Linked DNA regions of Pelosinus sp. IPA-1. The main gene of each other region encodes a partner of the protein of the gene in region 2 in a complex. Links are inferred from orthologs where the notes say so. Each region holds a gene or a part of one and is shown on either strand. Other genes may lie near its edges.

What was found.
Region 1: the proteins of uvrA (region 2) and mfd are in contact, whole or in part, in a crystal structure (PDB 4DFC), measured with the Escherichia coli proteins. The link is inferred for Pelosinus sp. IPA-1 from one-to-one orthologs.

Annotation. Positions count from the first base shown.
Region 1 is NZ_BSVC01000003.1:586,040-596,210, reverse strand. The notes cover bases 3,845-7,662. They hold mfd (transcription-repair coupling factor), read right to left. Parts: upstream 7,315-7,662; coding sequence 4,045-7,314; downstream 3,845-4,044. Other genes in these bases: QSJ81_RS09405 (anti-sigma-F factor Fin), read right to left, coding at 7,595-7,662; spoVT (stage V sporulation protein T), read right to left, coding at 3,845-3,872. Outside these bases: bifunctional methyltransferase/pyrophosphohydrolase YabN, read right to left, coding at 37-1,494; QSJ81_RS09420 (putative polysaccharide biosynthesis protein), read right to left, coding at 1,534-3,135; more of spoVT, read right to left, coding at 3,303-3,844; more of QSJ81_RS09405, read right to left, coding at 7,663-7,837; QSJ81_RS09400 (hypothetical protein), read right to left, coding at 7,889-8,272; QSJ81_RS09395 (MFS transporter), read right to left, coding at 8,352-9,509; QSJ81_RS09390 (RelA/SpoT domain-containing protein), read left to right, coding at 9,719-10,171. UniProt on the Escherichia coli protein: Couples transcription and DNA repair by recognizing RNA polymerase (RNAP) stalled at DNA lesions. Mediates ATP-dependent release of RNAP and its truncated transcript from the DNA, and recruitment of nucleotide excision repair machinery to the damaged site.
Region 2 is NZ_BSVC01000011.1:91,997-101,738, reverse strand. The notes cover bases 4,288-7,676. They hold uvrA (excinuclease ABC subunit UvrA), read right to left. Parts: upstream 7,323-7,676; coding sequence 4,488-7,322; downstream 4,288-4,487. Other genes in these bases: uvrB (excinuclease ABC subunit UvrB), read right to left, coding at 7,470-7,676; QSJ81_RS22690 (acetyl-CoA carboxylase biotin carboxylase subunit), read left to right, coding at 4,288-4,346. Outside these bases: QSJ81_RS22700 (LemA family protein), read right to left, coding at 266-820; excinuclease ABC subunit UvrC, read right to left, coding at 905-2,704; more of QSJ81_RS22690, read left to right, coding at 2,964-4,287; more of uvrB, read right to left, coding at 7,677-9,530; QSJ81_RS22675 (serine protease family protein), read right to left, coding at 9,687-9,742. UniProt on the Escherichia coli protein: The UvrABC repair system catalyzes the recognition and processing of DNA lesions. UvrA is an ATPase and a DNA-binding protein. A damage recognition complex composed of 2 UvrA and 2 UvrB subunits scans DNA for abnormalities.

The DNA.
Region 1 (10,171 bases), on a different replicon or contig from region 2:
ATTTTCTAAAAAAATACGAAAAAAACACGAATTTCTTTAAATTTTGTGCTTTTTTGCCTCTTTCCAGAGTAAATCAAGCTCCTCAAGTGACATTTTTTCCCAATTATGACCTTTTTCCTTCACTTTGTTCTCAATGTACATAAACCGCCGACGAAATTTGTTATTTGTAGTATTTAATGCCACTTCTCCATCAATTTTCAAAAACCTAGCTAAATTCACCACAGAAAATAATACATCTCCTAGTTCAGCTTCTATGTCAGCAGCTTGTCCCTCTGCACAGGCCTCCTTTAGCTCCGTCAGCTCTTCATATATCTTGTCCCATATTGGCTCAATACAATCCCAATCAAAACCTACTTTAGACGCTTTTGCCTGCAACTTATATGCCCTCATGAGACTAGGGAGTTCCTTTGGTATACCATCAAGCACAGAAGGTCTATCATGACCATGCTCCTGCTTTTTAATTGCGTCCCAATTAAGAACTACCTCGCCCGCATCCCGTACTTTAATATCACCAAATACGTGGGGATGACGGCGCACCATTTTCTCTGTAACTGTATCAATTACATCCTGCATTGAAAAGATCTTGGATTCTTCCGCTATGCGTGCATGAAACACAATTTGCAGTAATAAATCGCCAAGCTCTTCACATAAGTCATCACCATTTTCTAAATCGATGGCTTCTAACACTTCGTACACTTCCTCCACCATATACCGTCTGAGGCTGGGGTGTGTTTGTTCAATATCCCAGACACACCCCTCTTTCGAACGAAGTTTTGCCATAACACTAAGAATCGGCTCTAAAGAAAAAGACTGACTTACTGCCGGACGCTGGGGCACATACACACTTGTAAGGTGATCAATACCAGGCACCCTATCCAATTCAAATAAAGGTACTGTTAATAGCTGTTCATCAGGTAAGCCTAAATTCTTCACAACAACCACTTCAAAATCATCAGGATAGTTTTCCATTAAGACCAATTTCGCTTCGGAAGCAACATAAGCATTATAAACCTGTGTTACCACCAAAGCTGTTGTTAATTCGGGCGGTATAGCTGCCAAATCGGCAGCATCAAGTACCGTGACACCTTCAATGGGATCTATGGCCAAACGTGTATATAAGACTTCTAAGAAGCTCATACCTGGCAATATGGTGATAGGTACATTTTTCTCTGCCGCTAAACTTCGAATTAGCACAACGGTTTTTTCCGCCACAAGAGGACTGCCTGGCACCGCATATACTACTTTTTTCCCCATTACTGCCTGCTTTATACATTCATGGGCAATGGCCATATAAATCTCTTCAAAAGACTCTTTTTCTTCATAAATAGAATCATAACTAGTAAATGGTATACCACGCTTCACAATTTCTGCAACTGTTGGATGTTTTGCGGTACGCAAAAGTAACGTTTCCGCAGTTTTTAGCTTTTCAAGGGTCTCGATTGTAATAAGACCAAATGAACCGGGTCCTAAACCCACAATTGTAATTTCTCCCATGTTATCGCCTCATATTCATATTGTAAAATAAAAAATAGATTATTTCCGTAGTACACCTATTTTACTTAAAAAAGCAGCTAATTGTAAACCAAATTTAGGTAAATTTTCAATATCCCGCTGCTGTATTCCTCCTAGTAGTAAGAGAATAACACCATACATGCTACCACCTACAGTGATAGAAACCAGCGTCGCTGTTGTATTAGCAAAGGTTTTAAGCATAACGCAATCATAAGTCAGTAGTACAATCGCCCCCATCACAACCGCAGCAATCGCTGCTTTTACCGTATCTTTAGCGTCAATGCTAAAGCCTACATAATGATACACAAAATATACATTCAAAAGAGCCCCCAAGGTAAAATCTACATTTGTCGCCCACGCAGCACCTTCAATCCCTAAAGACGGCATCGCTGTTAACGTCCAGCTTAACATGATCTTTACAATAGCAGCAACTACCATATTAATAAGAGGAATGGCTGTATGCCCGAGTCCTTGTAAAACTCCTGTAGTCACTTGGTGAATCCCTAGTAGTACAACACCACCTGATAATATGGCAATAGAGACACCTGCATTTGGTGTACCATAAAGCATTAAAGATATGGGTGTCGCCAAAAGATACATGCCAATAAAACTCGGTATTGTAATTAAATTAGCAATCCTCATTGCCATGGCCGTACTTTGATAGATTCTGTGGTGATCCTTAAGTGTAAATGCCTCGGAAATGGCAGGTACTAAGCTAGACGACAAAGATCCGGTTAAAATTGTAGGCACATTAATTAGTGCAATTGCCATACCTGTTAAATAACCAAATAACTCGGTAGCCTGTTCAATGGAATAGCCGGCAACCTCAAGCCTTGCGGGTACGATTAACAAATCAATACTCGACACTACAGGAAGCATAATATTGGCTAATGATACAGGTAAGGCAAGTTTTATAATGCGAGATATAACCTTACTACTTGCTTCTTGTTTGATAATCGGCTCAGCAACCATCTTCGTCTGTAATTCTATCCGGTGGTTCCAGTAATAATACATTAGTACTATTAGTCCAGCTACAGCTCCAGGAGCTGCTCCAAAACTAGCGCCTGCCGCCGCATACTCAAGGCCAAGTGGCAATAAATAAAAGGCGAGAGCAATCATGATTATTACCCGAAGCAGCTGCTCAAATATTTGAGATACGGCAGTGGGTGTCATCATCTGCAAACCTTGAAAATAACCCCGATAGCTAGATAAGACAGTAACAAAGAATATTGCTGGAGCTAATGCGGCTATCGCATAATACGCCCGAGAATCTCTTATAAATTGATGCTCAATTAGCCACCCCGCACCAAAATATAATAAAAAAGTAAAAGTAACCCCTGTCAGAATTAGTAAACCTAACGAAATACGAAATACGCGATTTGCCCCACGGAAATCAGATAATGCTACCTTCTCTGCCACAATGATCGAAATCGCTACAGGGATACCAGCAGATGAAACACTTAATGCCAAAAGATAAATGGGATAAGCCATTTGATATAATCCAATACCCTCTCCCCCTAATAGGCGAGACAGTAAAATACGGTTTACCGATCCAATTAATTTAACAATAACACCGGCAACAGTTAAAATGAATGCCCCTTTTAAAAAAGTATCTTTACTCACCTATTTTCTTCCCTCCAGCATTGCCATTCGTATCATACTATACTTATTCTGAAGGTGCATATTATATTATAATAAAGTGCAAAAAATAGCTCATACTTTTTTTCTAAAGAAAAAATACAAAAAGTAGCGAACTGGTGTCCGCTACTTATGACTAATGCAAAAGTGATTTATGTTGCCATTTGTTTTGCAAGGAATCCTGCAGCAGTTTCTGCTAACTTGACTTCCATTTCACTCATCTGCACTCCCTGCTGTTTGGAACAAAGAACGACTGCACCAATGGACGTACCTTCAACAATAATCGGGGCAATGACTTCTGACGTAAATTTACATACTTCATCATCATCACCTGCATCAATAATACAACCTTTACAACCTTTGCCGTCAGTAAGATTGTTTAATACTATTGCCTTACGATCTTCCATTACTTTTTCCAATACAGAACCCAATGGCTTATTCAAGAACTCTTTCTTCGACGAGCCTGCGACAGCGACTATAGTATCTCTGTCTGCTATTAAGACAATATGACCTACTGCCTCATACAATGAATCAGCATATTCCTTTGCGAAATCACCTAGTTCACTTACTGGAGAGTATTTCTTAAGAATAACTTCCCCTTCTCGATCAACATATATTTCCAGTGGATCACCTTCACGTATTCTAAGTGTTCGCCTAATTTCTTTTGGTATTACTACTCTACCTAAATCATCAATTCTTCTTACAATTCCAGTCGCTTTCACCAGTTTCCCCCCTTTTCTACAGTTTTTGTCAACTGATTTCAGAGATAGTATATATCCAACTTGACATTTTTATTCACACACCTTGTGTTAAAAAAACTTCAATTAAACGGCCAGAGCCTTCGGACATAGAAGATCACTAGGGGATGGTCATTCGGAATTTTATATCTTTTTTTCAAGGAACTAATGTTTTAAGTACTTTCACCAACCAGCCAAGTAATGTCTCACTCTTAATTTGAGCCGTCTTTAGACGAATCCCTTCAGGATACATCATTACCCGATTGGGAAACGCATCTTTTAGAGCCATAATTTGAGTCGGTTCTACATGAGGCCGGTCAATAAATGTGACTTCAATATAATTACTTTGCTGAATAATCGACCGAATACCAATTGTTCTCGCTAAATTTTTAATTCTAACAACTTCCAATAAATTAACCACACAGGTGGGTGGCTCACCAAATCGATCTACCAATTCATCAACAAGATCCGAAATATGTTGTTCATTCCTGCTGGCAGCAATACGTTGGTATATTTCAATTTTATGCATAGCATCGCTAATATAGTCGCCACTTATATAAGCATCTATATTAAATTCTAGCACTGGTTCAATCGGTGCCTCGAATTTTTGTCCAGTTTTTAGCTGTTGAACAGCTTCATCCAATAAACGACAATACATTTCAAAACCTACACTAACAATATGTCCATGCTGCTGGGCTCCCAAGAGATTTCCAGCACCTCTAATTTCTAAATCACGCATGGCAATTTTAAAACCCGCACCTAATTCTGCAAACTCCTTAATTGCTTGCAAACGTTTTTCAGCTACTTCTGTCAAAACTTTATCTTGTCGATAGGTAAAATAGGCAAAAGCCATACGATGAGAACGTCCGACTCTTCCCCGCATCTGATAAAGTTGTGATAAGCCAAATCGATCTGCATCATAAACAATAATGGTATTGGCATTTGGTACATCAAGGCCATTTTCAATGATACTAGTGCACAGCAATACATCATCATTACCCTCATAAAAATCAAGCATAGCTTGTTCTAATATTTCTTCTGGCATTTGCCCATGGGCTACCCTAATTTTGGCATCAGGCAGCATTTCTGACAACCTACGATGCATTTTATCAATGGTTTGCACTCTGTTATAGACAAAATATACCTGACCACCTCTTTTTAGTTCCCGTTTAATTGCATCACGCATAACTTCTTCGTTATATTCCACTACATAACTTTGTACGGGGAAACGTTCTTCGGGAGGAGTTTCAATAATACTCATATCCCTCGCCCCTACTAATGACATATGTAGAGTTCGTGGGATTGGTGTAGCGCTTAAGGTAAGTACGTCAATGCCTGCACTCCACTGTTTTAACTTTTCTTTTTGCTTCACCCCAAAACGCTGTTCTTCATCTACAATGAGCAGACCAATATCTTTAAATTTCACATCCGATTGCAAAATACGGTGTGTCCCAATTAATACGTCTACTTGGCCGTTCCTTAAGGCCTCAATCGTTGCACGTTGCTCTTTTGCACTACGAAAACGACTAATCACATCTACAACTGGCCCAAAACCGGCAAACCGAGCACTTATCGTCTGATAATGCTGCTGAGCCAACACTGTGGTGGGTACCAAAATCGCCACTTGCTTACCACCCATAACCGCTTTAAAAGCTGCGCGAACAGCAACCTCCGTTTTACCAAAACCCACATCCCCACATAATAGTCGATCCATGGGCTTCGCCTGCTGCATATCTGCTTTTATTTCAGTAATAGCACTTAATTGATCTGGCGTTTCTTCAAAAGGGAAAGCATCTTCAAATTCTTTTTGCCAAGGAGTATCCGCCTCAAAAGCGTAGCCAGATACAATCTCCCGTTTGGCATAGATCTCTAGCAATTCTTTTGCCATGTCCGCCACGGCCTTTTCTGCTTTTCCCTTGGCTTTTAGCCATTCGCTACCCCCCATTTTGTTTAAACGAGGTGCATCCCCTTCTGAACCAATGTACTTTTGTAATAGATTTACTTGATCTGTCGGAACGTAAAGTTTGTCTTCTCCAGCATAGCGGATGTGTAAGTAATCTTTATGAACGTTACCAACAACAAGGGTCTCTACTCCTACATACTTTCCAATACCATGATTGACATGTACAACATAGTCGCCAATCTTAATATCACGGAAGTAGGCAATTTGCTGCCCTTTACCCACTCTTGGGCGAGGCTTTTTCTTTTGCCTGCCCATAATATCTTTTTCTGTAATAACAGCCATATGAGCCTGTGGCAGCTCAAAACCTGCCGTTAATAAACCCACGGTCACTAATACAGAGCCTTCCACTAGGGCAGGAATTGTTTCAGAAAAAACAGCATGAATACCGTCCTCTGCCAAACTATGCTGAAGTGATAGGGCTTTCTCACTATTTGACATGAAAATAATAGTATATGATTTATGCTCCTGCCAACTTTTTAATTCGGCGAGTAACATATCCATCTGACGTTGAAATGGCACAATACTTTTAGCCGTAATACTAACAATTTCATCAGGTTGGGTATAAGGAATCTTTTGTAACATTAAAGATAAGTACATTACATTATAATATTTCGCAGCGCCTACTATATCTGACCAAGTAAAAGTACTTTTCTTCAGTTCAGGATTTTCCTTAACCAACTTACTCATCTGCTCCCGAACGCGAGCAGCTTCATCAAATACTACAGTGGCACTAGAAGGCAAATAGGATAAGAACACAGTAGGCGTTCCTGTTTGCTCTACTTCTGAAAGAGGCAAAATGTCAGCTTGCACTACAGGATGCATAGATCTTTGTGTCCCAGCATCAAATTCACGCAGAGAATCTACTTCATCGCCGAATAACTCCAAACGAATTGGCACTTTACTGCTGATAGGGAATATATCTATAATTCCGCCTCTGGCACTAAATTGACCAAGCCCGTCTACTTGTTCCACTCGCTCATAACCAAATCGAACCAGAGATTCTAATAATTCCTCACGGATAATTTCTGTACCACTGGTTATTGTAATACGATTATTCTCAAAATGTTCTCGTGGTAACACTTTTTGGATTGTTGCCTCAGCCGTTGCTAAAACAATCAGATTTTCCCCCCGTATCATGCGTCCTAAAACATCCATACGACGGGCTGCTAACTCTACCCCTTTAGCAGCGGCAGTAAAGGTAATAATATCCAAAGCAGGCAATTCAAGAACAAGGGTACCAGGAAGTAATGTGGCAAAATCAGCACGCAATTGTTCCACCGACTCCTGATTGCCAGTAATAATCACAGTAGGCCTTGGACTTAATTGATAGGCCGCAGCCAACAATGCGCTTTTTTGCGCACCTGTTACGCCATAAATTTGGCTTTGGCTAGCAGTCATTTGATAAGCGGCAAATACCCGCTTTATCCCTGGGTCATTTTTCATAATTTCAAATAAATTATTCATAGCACCTCATCCTACAATCAGAAAACTTTCATACTACTATATCATGATATTTTAAAAAACTAGTCACTGAACATGTGGTATTTAACACACCACAACCATACCATGCAGCTCTCTTAATCCTTCACAAGAGCGACAGGTAAAAAGGGGCTTTAGCTGTTGCTAAAGCCCTGGTACCTTACTGTATTATACTGCAAACAATAGAAATGTAATCCACCTTTTTTTTGCAAGCAAGTACGACTACTCTTTGCCTGCATCATAAGCTGTGAAGATCGAAGATTTCTTAATGTAAAAGCTCTTTTTGCTGCTTTTGAGGCAGCCCTTCCTCAAAAAATCCCATGGACTCTATACACTTATCACATAAAGAATGAACATACATAGTATTCTTCATTAAATCAACTTTTATTATATCTTGGCGTTCTTCAGCAGTCAAGCAATCAAAACCGAACTTAACTTCATCTACTTCATCTACCTCTATTGTATCAATAGCATCACCACAATGTTCACAACTATAATATATTTTCATGATCCATTTTCGCCTCCAAAATAATACGTAAAAACTTATAGTTATAACTAGTTAGGAAGATAACCGAATCATTGTTACATTCCAAACTAAATGTATGCAGCTGGCTACAAGAATTGCTAAGACCACGCTGCCACTCATATGTAAAATTAGAAGTGTAGATGCTCCAAAAACGGTGTGACCTACTATACTAAATAAAGCTGCATATCCCCCCCGCCCCAACTGGTCACAATACCAATCATAAGCAGCTTCCAAAATACCAAAAACAACATGGGTAACTAAAATATCAGCCGCTAAATAGTAAGAACAAAGTGTCTTTGTCATTTCTTCTACCAAAGGGCTATAACTAATGACAGCCTTAATGCCAATATACTGTATTAACACTTTATTTAATAAGAAACTCAAACCAGCCATTAAACAGCCAATCACATAAGCCATGATTACCTCTTTATATACAACTACAATGAGTCTATTATTGCCGATGTGAGTGGTATTTATACAATTAGTAACGGCTAGGTTACCCCTCCCCCTTTTCTATAGTACTTCCTATCAATAGGATAACCAATGCCGCCGATACAGCCGTGACAACAATACATGCCCAAGAGCCAACTTGTTGTTTTAGAAAACTGGTTACCAACATTCCCACAACGGAACCAGCAAGACCAGATGTCAAAAAGAAAGTCACAGCACGAGGTGAATGCGTAGCTTGTAAGGTTCCATAGGAGAGGATTGATGGATACAAACCAGCGACTGCTAACCCTAACAAGATTGTTAGGCAAAGTATCACTACGTAGCTCTTGCTAATAATAATGAAACTGGCAGCAGCAAGACCAATAAAAGCGCAGGAAATGATATAGCGGTAAAGAGATATGTAGTTTATTACAATCCCTGTTATAACTCTACCTATCGCCTGGCATATATAAAAAATAGTCAGCACCAAACTTGCCTCCACAACATCTACTGACAAGTTCTCCCGAAGATGTAAAACAATCCAATAGGTATAACTAAGTTCCAACATACAATAAACTCCCAAAGCGATGCTAGTCCGATACATACTTGAGCTCCAACTTTCACTAGAGTTAGATTGCGCAAGTTCTTCCAATGAATTTGCAGGAACTTTAGGCAGGTTAGATTTTAAAAAGTAAGCAAATAGAGCCAATGCTCCTAGTAACGTAAAGGGCGTCAAAAAAATCATTTCCCACTGAATGCCCCTCGCTAACATAGAACCAGCCATAGCGGGAGTTACTAACGCACCTGCACTATAAAAGAAATTTAGTAAGTTAAGTTTTGAGGAGCGTTTGTTTCCTTGGTAATTTTCAATTACGATCTCGTTACCAACAGCCGTCAAGAGCCAATTGCTCAACCCTGTAAGAAATACACCAATCCCAAACATCGTTAAATGATTAGAAACCGTAATTGAGAGAGCAGCCAATCCGCCACATAAAATTCCTACAAAAATGAGTCTGCGTTTTCCAATTACCTCTAGCAAAAAACCGCTTGCTAAGGCTGCTATGCCGCCACCTATAATGCCAAGAGCAAAAACATAACCAATCGTTGAAGTATCTACAGAATACTTCCTAGCAATCTCTATGATCATAACACTGCCAAGAGGAGCTGTGAGTCCCTGAAAGGCAAAAATAAGATACGGCAGTAAAAGGTTTAAATCTAGATTCATAGAATCCCCCAAATAGTATATTTTGTTAACTTGATGGCTTCTCATTCTATTAGCATTTCTCAAAAAGGCGATAAAATATTCTATTTCAAGCCTAGGGTCAATTCACGTATATATTATTAAACATCTTGAGAAGATTAATTGTTAATTATAGAATTCTTCGTTATAATTACATTATCTATATTGCTTATTCATGCAGAGGGGAATATTATATGAGCCTTATAAAAGAATCTTTTCTAACAATTCATCATATTTCTGAAGATGATATTATCAAGAGTGAAATAAATTGGGAAACGATAACAGATATTTTTCTTGATTTTAATAACTATAAATATGTGTACCAAACCCAGGCTGAATTTATCGCTAGTACACTAAGAACACACCCTAAAATACATTTTGTAAAATCTAGAGTCAAAGAGTCAGAACGACTTATCGAGAAAATCATTCGCAAAACACCATCTAGAAAAGAATCATATGGCAAAGATTTTCAGTTTACAGTTGAAAATTACAAAGAAGAAATAACTGATTTAATTGGAATTAGGGCGATTCATATTTTCAAAGAAGATTGGGATGATATCCACAATTTCATTACAACAACTTGGAAGGTTATGGAAATTACCGCAAATGTTCGAGAAGGCGATGACACTCAGCGTTTTGAAGATTTA
Region 2 (9,742 bases):
GTCCTCTGTGTTTATTTCTCCCTAAAACTTAACTTGTGGCACTTGTTGAGCACCTTCCGCCTCTTTGAAATATTCCTTTGGGCCAAAGCCTAACTGATCTTCTTAAATAACGTTTAAACACGAAGACGCAAAGCCGCTATCGCGGATACGAAGTACACAAAGGGGAAAATTAGCCGCAGAGGCGCAGAGGACACTGAGGCGATTTATTAAACTATTTATAATCTTTCCCTCTGTGTTTCTCTGTGTCCTCTATGTTCAATTCTCCCTAAAACTTAACTTGTGGTACTTGCTGAGCTCCTTCAGCCGCTTTGAAATATTCTTTGGGACCAAAACCTAACATACCTGCATAAATACTAGAAGGGAAGGTCCGAATTTTAGTATTATACATCTGAACTGAATCGTTATAGTCTTTACGGGCCACTGCTATACGATTCTCTGTTCCAGCCAGTTCATCTGAAAGTTGCCTAAAGTTCTGATCTGCCTTTAAGTTAGGATAGTTTTCTGCAATAACCAGTAATCTAGATAAAGCGCCACCCAATTCATTGTTAGCTTCTGCTTTGGCGGCAGGTCCTTGCCCTCCTGCCAGCTTGGCTCTTGCATCAGCAACTGCTTGAATCGCAGCTTGTTCATGTTTTGCATAACCAGATACGGTGGCTGTTAAATTTGGTATTAAATCAGCACGACGCTGCAATTGATTTTCTACCTGACTCCATTTACCATTCACTGCTTCATTCATACCTACAAGACTGTTATAACCTGAAAATGCTCCTACCACTAGTACTGCAACTAGGGCAAGTACAATCCATATTGTTTTATTCATATTACTTAATCCTCCTTAGAATCGATACTACTTATTATTTTATCCAATTTTAGCGAAAATAGAAAGCAATTATTTTTCCAGTTATCACCGTTGCTGCCTAAAAAAATCATATACGGCTTGCGCCGCGGGGAAAGTCATTGATGGTGCGGCAGCCAATTCTTCTACCGTAGCCCCTTTTATTTTTGGCAGGCTGCCAAAATGATCCCAGAGAGCTTTACGACGTTTGGCGCCAATTCCTGGTACATGATCAAGAACTGACACCATATTCCGCTTGGAGCGCAACGTACGATGATAGGTTACAGCAAATCGATGGGCCTCATCCCGTATGCGCTGCATCAGATAGAGCGCCTGTGAGTGACGAGGTAAAATCAAAGGATCACTCTGACCTTCACAAAAAATATATTCAAATTCTTTTGCTAAACCAATTACAGGAACATCTAGCAAACCAGATCCGCGAATTATGGTAAGAGCCGCACTCAACTGTCCCTTGCCACCATCAATAATGATTAAATCAGGTATTGGTTGATTGGTTGCGCCATAACGCCTACTAACTACCTCCTGCATAGATTTAAAATCATCTGGTTTACCTTCTACTGTGCGTAGCTTATAACGACGATAAGCTTCTTTCTTTGGCATGCCATTTTCAAAAACCACCATAGAGGCAACGGTTTCAGACCCTTGAATATGAGAAATATCAAAGCATTCCATACGTATCGGAGGTGCCTGTAGTCCTAAATATCGTCCAAGATCCGCCATAGCTCCTTCTGTTTGTTCTGAATGGGCTTTGATTTTTCCTTCTTGTTCACTAAGGACAATCGCAGCATTTCCATCAGCCATAGTGACAATATCTTTTTTCGTGCCTCTTTTTGGGATTTCTACAGTTACACGACTGCCTTTTAATTGGCTTAACCAATCCGATAGCAACGCCTGCTCGGGAACATCCATAGGCAGCAATAATTCCTTGGGGATAAAGGTAGACTGGCTGTAATATTGCTTAATAAAAGCAGCTAATACTACATCATCCTCTTCCTGATCACTACCTGCCAGTAAGAAATGATCCCGCCCCACCATTTTGCCACTGCGTATAAAATAAACTTGCACACAAGTTCCTAACGCAGAACGAGCCAGACCAATAGCATCTTGATCCCCTGCGCCGGTAACAATGTTTTGTTTTTCTCTGACTTTTTCTACAGCTGCTAATTGATCCCTGAGTTTTGCAGCTTGTTCAAATTGCAGTTCTTCTGCTGCTAATTCCATCCGTTTTTTTAGACTCTGTACTACAGCATCACTACGACCTTCGAGCAGTAAGCAAACTTCTTTGATCATGCCGTTATAAGTTTCCCTATCTACAAACCCAGCGCAAGGCGCAAGACATCGTTTTATATGATATTCCAAACAAGGGCGTCTGGCATCTAAATTACGACAACTACGCAGAGGAAATAATTTTCTCATTAGTTTAATACTTTCATGGACAGCCCCTGCACTAGTAAAAGGACCAAAATAACGAGCACCATCTTTTTGTACCCTGCGGGTAGCATACAAACGAGGAAAATCTTCATTTGTCGTTACCTTAATATAAGGATAGGTTTTGTCATCTCGCAAACTAATATTGTATTTTGGCCGATGTTTTTTTATTAAATTACATTCAAGAATTAAGGCTTCAATTTCCGAAGCTGTAACAATATATTCTAAATCGGCAATCCGTGAAACCATGGCCTGCACTTTTGGAGAGTGATTGCGACTAGATTGAAAATAGGAACGAACACGATTTTTTAGTACTACCGCTTTGCCAACATAAATAATGTGATCTTGGGCATCCTTCATTAAATAAACACCTGGTTTATCTGGCAAGTGGTTTACTTTTTCTAATAATTCATCATTCATTTTTTACAAAACTCCTTTTGAGAAAAAAATCACATTGCCAAAAACATAAAACTATGAGATAATTGTAACATACTTTTAGCACCTGCTCACAATAAAAATCTAAACTGACCCAATTCCAATATATACCTGAACTTTAATGAGACGTTCAATGTATACATGCATGAAACTCATTGTAGACTTAATTTTTATATACTATAATTAATTTCATTGGTGTTAAGAGCACATTAAACTTTGCTATTTAAATGGGAGGTCAATGCTGATGTTCAAGAGACTACTTATCGCCAATCGTGGTGAAATTGCAGTTAGAATTATTCGAGCCTGCCAGGAACTAGATATTGAAACAGTCGCCGTATATTCAGATGTTGATGCCGATGCTCTCCATGTACAATTGGCTGACCACGCATACAATATCGGGCCTGCAGATGCAATGAAAAGCTATCTAAACATGGATGCGATTATTATGGCTGCCAAAGCATCAAAGGCAGAAGCCATTCACCCGGGATACGGATTTTTATCGGAAAATGCTGATTTTGCTGAAAAGGTTACCAATGCTGGTTTGGTGTTTGTTGGCCCTAGTGCTGAAATCATCCGCCAAGTAGGAAACAAAGATGCAGCCCGAGAAGCCATGAAGGCTGCTGGTCTGCCAATGACAATAGGCAGTGAACCGATTACTAGCAATGAACATGCTTATAAACTTGCCACAGAAATAGGCTATCCTGTTATTTTGAAACCTGTGTCAGGTGGTGGCGGTAAATCTATGTTTGTCGCCAATAACCAGGATGAGTTAGTTAGTGCTTTAAATAAAGTAGATGTGACATATAGCTCTTTTTATTTGGAAACCTATATCTCCGAAGCACGACATATTGAAGTGCAAATTATGGCGGATACCTATGGAAACATTCTTCATGTTGGTGAGCGGGAATGTTCCCTGCAGCGTCGCAACCAAAAAGTTCTTGAAGAATCTCCTTCTAGTGCTTTAACCCCAGAAATGCGTACAAAAGTCGGAGCCATGGCGATTCGTGCCGCAAAAAGCATTTTTTACACCAATTTAGGTACTGTTGAATTTTTATTGGATGTAAAAACAGGTAAGTTCTACTTTATGGAAATTAACCCTCGGATTCAAGTAGAACATGCCGTTACGGAAATGGTCACCGGTATTGATTTGGTACGTCGACAAATTCGTATAGCTGCTGGTGAACCTCTTAACAAAAAGCAAGAAGATATCATTTTTAGCGGTCACGCTATCGAATGCCGAATTAATGCAGAAGATCCCGATATGTGTTTTGCCCCTTCTCCTGGTTATATTGATTTTTACCACGAAGCAGGCGGTCCAAGAGTTCGTGTCGATAGTGGCGTATGTGCTAGCATGACGGTACAACCTCATTATGACTCTATGATTGCCAAAGTCATTGCCCATGGTCGCACTAGAGGGGATGCCATTAAAATTATGCGCAGAGCCTTAGCTGAATTCCGTATTTCTGGCATAAAAACAAATATTAGCTTTCAGCAAGAAGTCTTGAATAACCCTCATTTCTGTAGTGGTAATATCGACACTCAATTTATTTATAAACGCATGACTCCTCGTAAAGAAGAAGAATGCGAAATAGAAAACGAAAATAGAAAATTTTATTCCCAAGAGTAGGCGCTAGCGCCTACTCTTTTTTATTCTTATGGGATAAACTGAGGACGATTTAACCGCAGAGAGCACAGAGGACACAGAACGAAGCAATGAGGGTTTACTATTATCCTCTCTGTGACCTCTGCGCCTCTGCGGTTAATTCTGTTATTCTCGTATTCCTCTTTCTAATATAGGAGCCAAATATTGTCCGGTATAGGACTCCGCAGTTTTTGCGATTTCTTCAGGAGTACCTTTAGCAATAATCGTACCGCCTCGACTGCCACCTTCTGGTCCTAGATCTATTACATAATCCGCAGTTTTTATTACATCAAGATTATGTTCAATTACTACAACGGTATCCCCGCCATCTGCTAAACGCTGAAGCACCGTAAGCAAACGATGAATATCGGCTGTATGAAGACCAGTGGTCGGCTCATCTAAAATATATAACGTCTTACCTGTACTGCGCCTTGCTAGTTCCGTACCCAATTTTATTCGCTGGGCCTCTCCTCCAGATAAGGTGGTGGCAGGCTGCCCCAGCTTAATATAGCCAAGACCAACATCCTGTAAAATTTGTAACTTCCGTTGAATCTTGGGGATGTTTTGAAAGAACTCTACCCCCTCATCAACTACCATATCCAGCACTTGAGAGATACTTTTTCCTTTATATCGTACTTCTAACGTTTCTCTGTTATAACGATCGCCTTTACATACTTCACAAGGAACATAAACATCAGGCAAAAAGTGCATTTCAATTTTGATAATACCATCGCCACGACAAGCTTCACACCGTCCGCCCTTAACATTAAAACTAAAACGCCCAGGCTTATAGCCTCGCATTTTTGCTTCTTGGGTTTGACTAAAAACTTCCCGAATGACATCAAATAATCCTGTATAGGTAGCTGGATTGGAACGAGGCGTACGACCAATTGGTGACTGATCAATATCAATTATTTTGTCAATATTCTCTACGCCACGAATGTCATCATGGGCTCCCGGACGCTGTTTCGAACCAGGATATACCCTCGATGCCAAACCTTTGTATAAAATTTCGTTGACTAAAGTACTCTTACCAGAGCCTGACACTCCTGTCACAGCAGTAAATACGCCTAAAGGAAACTTCACTGTAACTTTCTTTAGATTATTTTCTTTGGCACCTACGACCTCTAGCCACTTGCCGTTGGGTTTACGCCTTACTTTTGGTATGGGAATGTATTTACTTCCATTTAAATATTGTCCAGTAATGGATTCTGAGCAAGCCTTAATCTCGTCGACTGTGCCTTGGACTACTACTTGTCCACCATGGGCACCCGCTGCTGGGCCAATATCAATAATATGATCTGCTGCGTACATCGTGTCTTCATCATGTTCAACGACCAATAAACTGTTACCCACATCTCGCAAATGCCGCAAGGTGGCCAATAGACGATTGTTATCTCGTTGATGCAGCCCAATGCTAGGTTCGTCCAGGATATACAATACCCCAACTAAACCAGAACCAATTTGGGTAGCTAAACGAATTCGCTGTGCTTCACCACCAGATAAGGTGCCTGCTGCCCGATCTAATGTCAAATAATCTAACCCAACATTTAGTAAAAAGCCAAGTCGAGCATTAATTTCTTTGAGAATTTGCTGGGCAATGGTCTTTTCCCTTTCTGTCAGCTCTAAATTACGGAAAAACTCCTGACTTTCCCCAATCGTTGCTGTAGTCACTTCATAAATATTCTTACCACCGACCTTAACGGATAAGGCTTCCGGTTTTAATCTAGCTCCCTTACACTTAGGACAAGGTTTCGTACTCATATATTCTTCAATGTCTTCCCGAGACCAATCGGAAACAGTTTCTCGATATCTACGGTTCAATAAAGGAATTACACCTTCAAAAACAGCGTAATAAGTTTTGCTTTCTCCATACATGTTGTCATATTCAAAATGGAACTTTTCCAGTCCTGAACCTGTCATAATAATTTCTTGTACCTCAGGAGATAAACTTTCCCAAGTATTCGTTAAAGAATAATTATATTTTTCCAAAACAGCTTCCAATTGACACATGAAATAGGAGTTGGTATTTTTACTTAATGGCGCGATGGCCCCATCAAGGAGAGCTTTACTAGGATCTGGAATGATAAGAGATGGATCAACCTCCATATTGTTCCCCAGACCAGTACAATCAGGACAAGCACCAAATGGACTATTAAAAGAAAAGATCCTTGGGGCAATTTCTGGCAGACTAATCCCACATTCGATACAAGCAAAATTTTGGCTAAAGATTTTTTCTTGGTCACCAACGATATCAACATTGACGACACCTTCCCCCAAGGTAAGAGCTGTCTCTAAGGAATCGGCTAAACGCTGGGTAATTCCTTCTCGCACAACGATTCGATCCACTACCACCTCAATGGTGTGCTTTTTGTTTTTTTCTAATTTAATTTCTTCTGCAATATCGCGAATTTCCCCATCGATTCGCACCCTAACATAGCCATTTTTGCGGATATCCTCAAGCACTTTCTGGTGCTCCCCTTTTTTGCCACGTATTACACCGGCAATTAACATGAGGCGAGTTCCCTCCGGTAAGGCAACCAATTGATCCACCATTTGCTGAATTGTCTGTTGGCTAATGGGTTTACCACATTTAGGACAATGAGGCCGTCCTGCCCTTGCAAATAAGAGACGTAAATAATCATAGATTTCCGTTACTGTTCCCACCGTAGAACGAGGATTACGACTGGTCGTTTTTTGGTCAATTGAAATAGCCGGTGATAAACCTTCAATATAATCCACATCCGGCTTGTCCATTTGTCCCAAAAACTGACGAGCATAGGCAGACAGTGACTCTACATACCGTCTTTGCCCCTCAGCATATATCGTATCAAAAGCTAAGGAAGACTTGCCAGACCCACTTAGGCCAGTAATAACCACTAACTCATTACGTGGGATTTCTATATCAATATTTTTCAAATTGTGCTGTCTCGCACCTTTAATAACAATTTTTTCTTTCACTAGAATGTTCCTTTCTGTCACAAAATATTTAATTGAACCACAAAGACACAAAGGACACAAAGATTTTCACTGGGGATTACCACAATACACCCCCTTACAAGATCCTTTGTGTGCCGCAAAGCGGCATTGTGTCTTTGTGGTTCATAATTACTTTTTCTTTTTACTCCTAGGTGGCGACTCTTTTGGTGCTTTGCCAACTCGCCCTTTTAGTTCAACAATCATATCTCGAAGTTCGGCAGCCCGTTCAAACTGGAGTTGCTTAGAGGCAAGGCGCATTTCTTTTTCTAGATTACCAATTAAGTCTAACATTTCCCCTTGGCTCATGTTTCCTAGACGGTCTGTTTTATATATTTCGGGTGTTTCTGCTACCTTAGTTGTTTCAATCAATTCCTTGACTTTCTTTCGGATAGTCATCGGGGTAATGCCGTGTTCCTCGTTATAAGCCTCTTGAATTGCACGGCGACGATTGGTTTCTTCCATTGCTCGTGCCATAGATTTAGTAATCACGTCGGCATACATAATAACTCGTCCATTCACATTACGTGCAGCTCTACCAATGGTCTGAATTAGAGAAGTATCGGAACGCAAAAAGCCTTCTTTATCTGCATCTAATATCGCCACCAAAGTGACTTCCGGCAAATCTAAACCTTCCCGTAAGAGGTTGATGCCAATCAATACATCAAAAACACCAGCCCGCAAATCACGAATAATTTCTCCCCGCTCAATGGTAACAATATCAGAATGTAAATACCGTACACGGATTCCCATCTCTTTTAAAAACTCTGTGAGATTTTCTGCCATCTTTTTAGTTAAGGTAGTTACTAAAACCCTTTCATTGGCAGCAGCTCGTATTTTGATTTCACCTAGCAAATCATCCATCTGACCTTTGATAGGACGTACTTCTACTTCAGGATCGATAAGACCCGTTGGCCGAATGACTTGCTGGGCAACTTGACTAGCCTCCCCTAATTCATAAGCGCTTGGTGTCGCCGATACATAGACAATTTGGTTAATGCGCTCTGTAAACTCTAAAAAGGTAAGAGGCCGATTATCGAAAGCAGAAGGCAAGCGGAAACCATTCTCCACCAGAGAGGCTTTGCGGGCTTTATCTCCTGCATACATAGCCCGAAGCTGGGGAAGCATGACATGAGACTCGTCCACAACAATCATAAAATCCTCAGGAAAATAATCAATGAGTGTATAAGGAGAATCTCCTGGATTACGCCCTGTTAGATGGCGAGAATAATTTTCGATCCCTGAACAATATCCCATTTCTTGCATCATTTCCAAATCATATTTCGTCCGCTGCTCTAGGCGTTGAGCTTCTACCAACTTACCATTCGCCTTAAAAAATGCCAATTGTACTTCTAGTTCTGCCTCAATATCTCTTACTGCCCTGAGCATATTTTCCCTGGAGGTAACATAGTGAGAGGCAGGATAGATGGCAATGTGCTTGCGTTCTGCCATAATTTCGCCTGTTAAGGTATCAATCTCTAAAATCCGTTCAATTTCATCACCAAATAATTCCACTCGGATCGCTCTTTCCCCATAGGCTGCAGGAAAGATTTCTACCACATCGCCCCGTACCCTAAATTTGCCGCGAATAAAATTAATATCATTTCGTTCATATTGAATAGCAACTAATTTACGTAAAATTTCATCGCGGTCTTTTGTTTGTCCTTGCCGTAAAGATAGAACTAGACCATGATATTCATCTGGCGAACCTAAACCATAGATGCAAGATACACTGGCAACTATAATCACATCACGTCGCTCGAATAGGGAACTGGTAGCAGAGTGACGCAATTTATCAATCTCATCATTAATCGAAGCATCTTTCTCAATATAGGTGTCTGTATGAGCAATATATGCTTCTGGTTGGTAATAATCATAATAGCTGACAAAATACTCCACTGCATTGTTAGGAAAAAACTCCTTGAATTCACTGGCTAATTGAGCAGCCAGTGTTTTATTATGAGCAATGACTAAGGTTGGTTTTTGAACCTGTTCAATTAATTTAGCAATAGTGAAGGTCTTTCCTGTGCCTGTTGCCCCAAGAAGCACCTGGGCCTTTTGCCCTTCTAAAATACCCGTTTCCAGGGTACGGATGGCAGAAGGCTGATCTCCTGTCGGCACGAAAGGAGCTTCTACTTTAAAAGGTATGCCTCCCTCATGATAGGTCGTATTCAACTTAGGAACAGTAGCCATAATATCACCAGTCTTTACAAAATATTAATCCACATTATATATATTTTATCTTATCACAGTACATACGTTCGGTCAAAGTGAAATTTAATGACAGTCATAATTCTATTATATAATAATTCTCTTATAATATATATTGTTTTTAAATTACTATATTTACTATTTATTCCTCCACTTTTTTTTCACTTTCTCCCACAACCAAAACTTATCTTCCG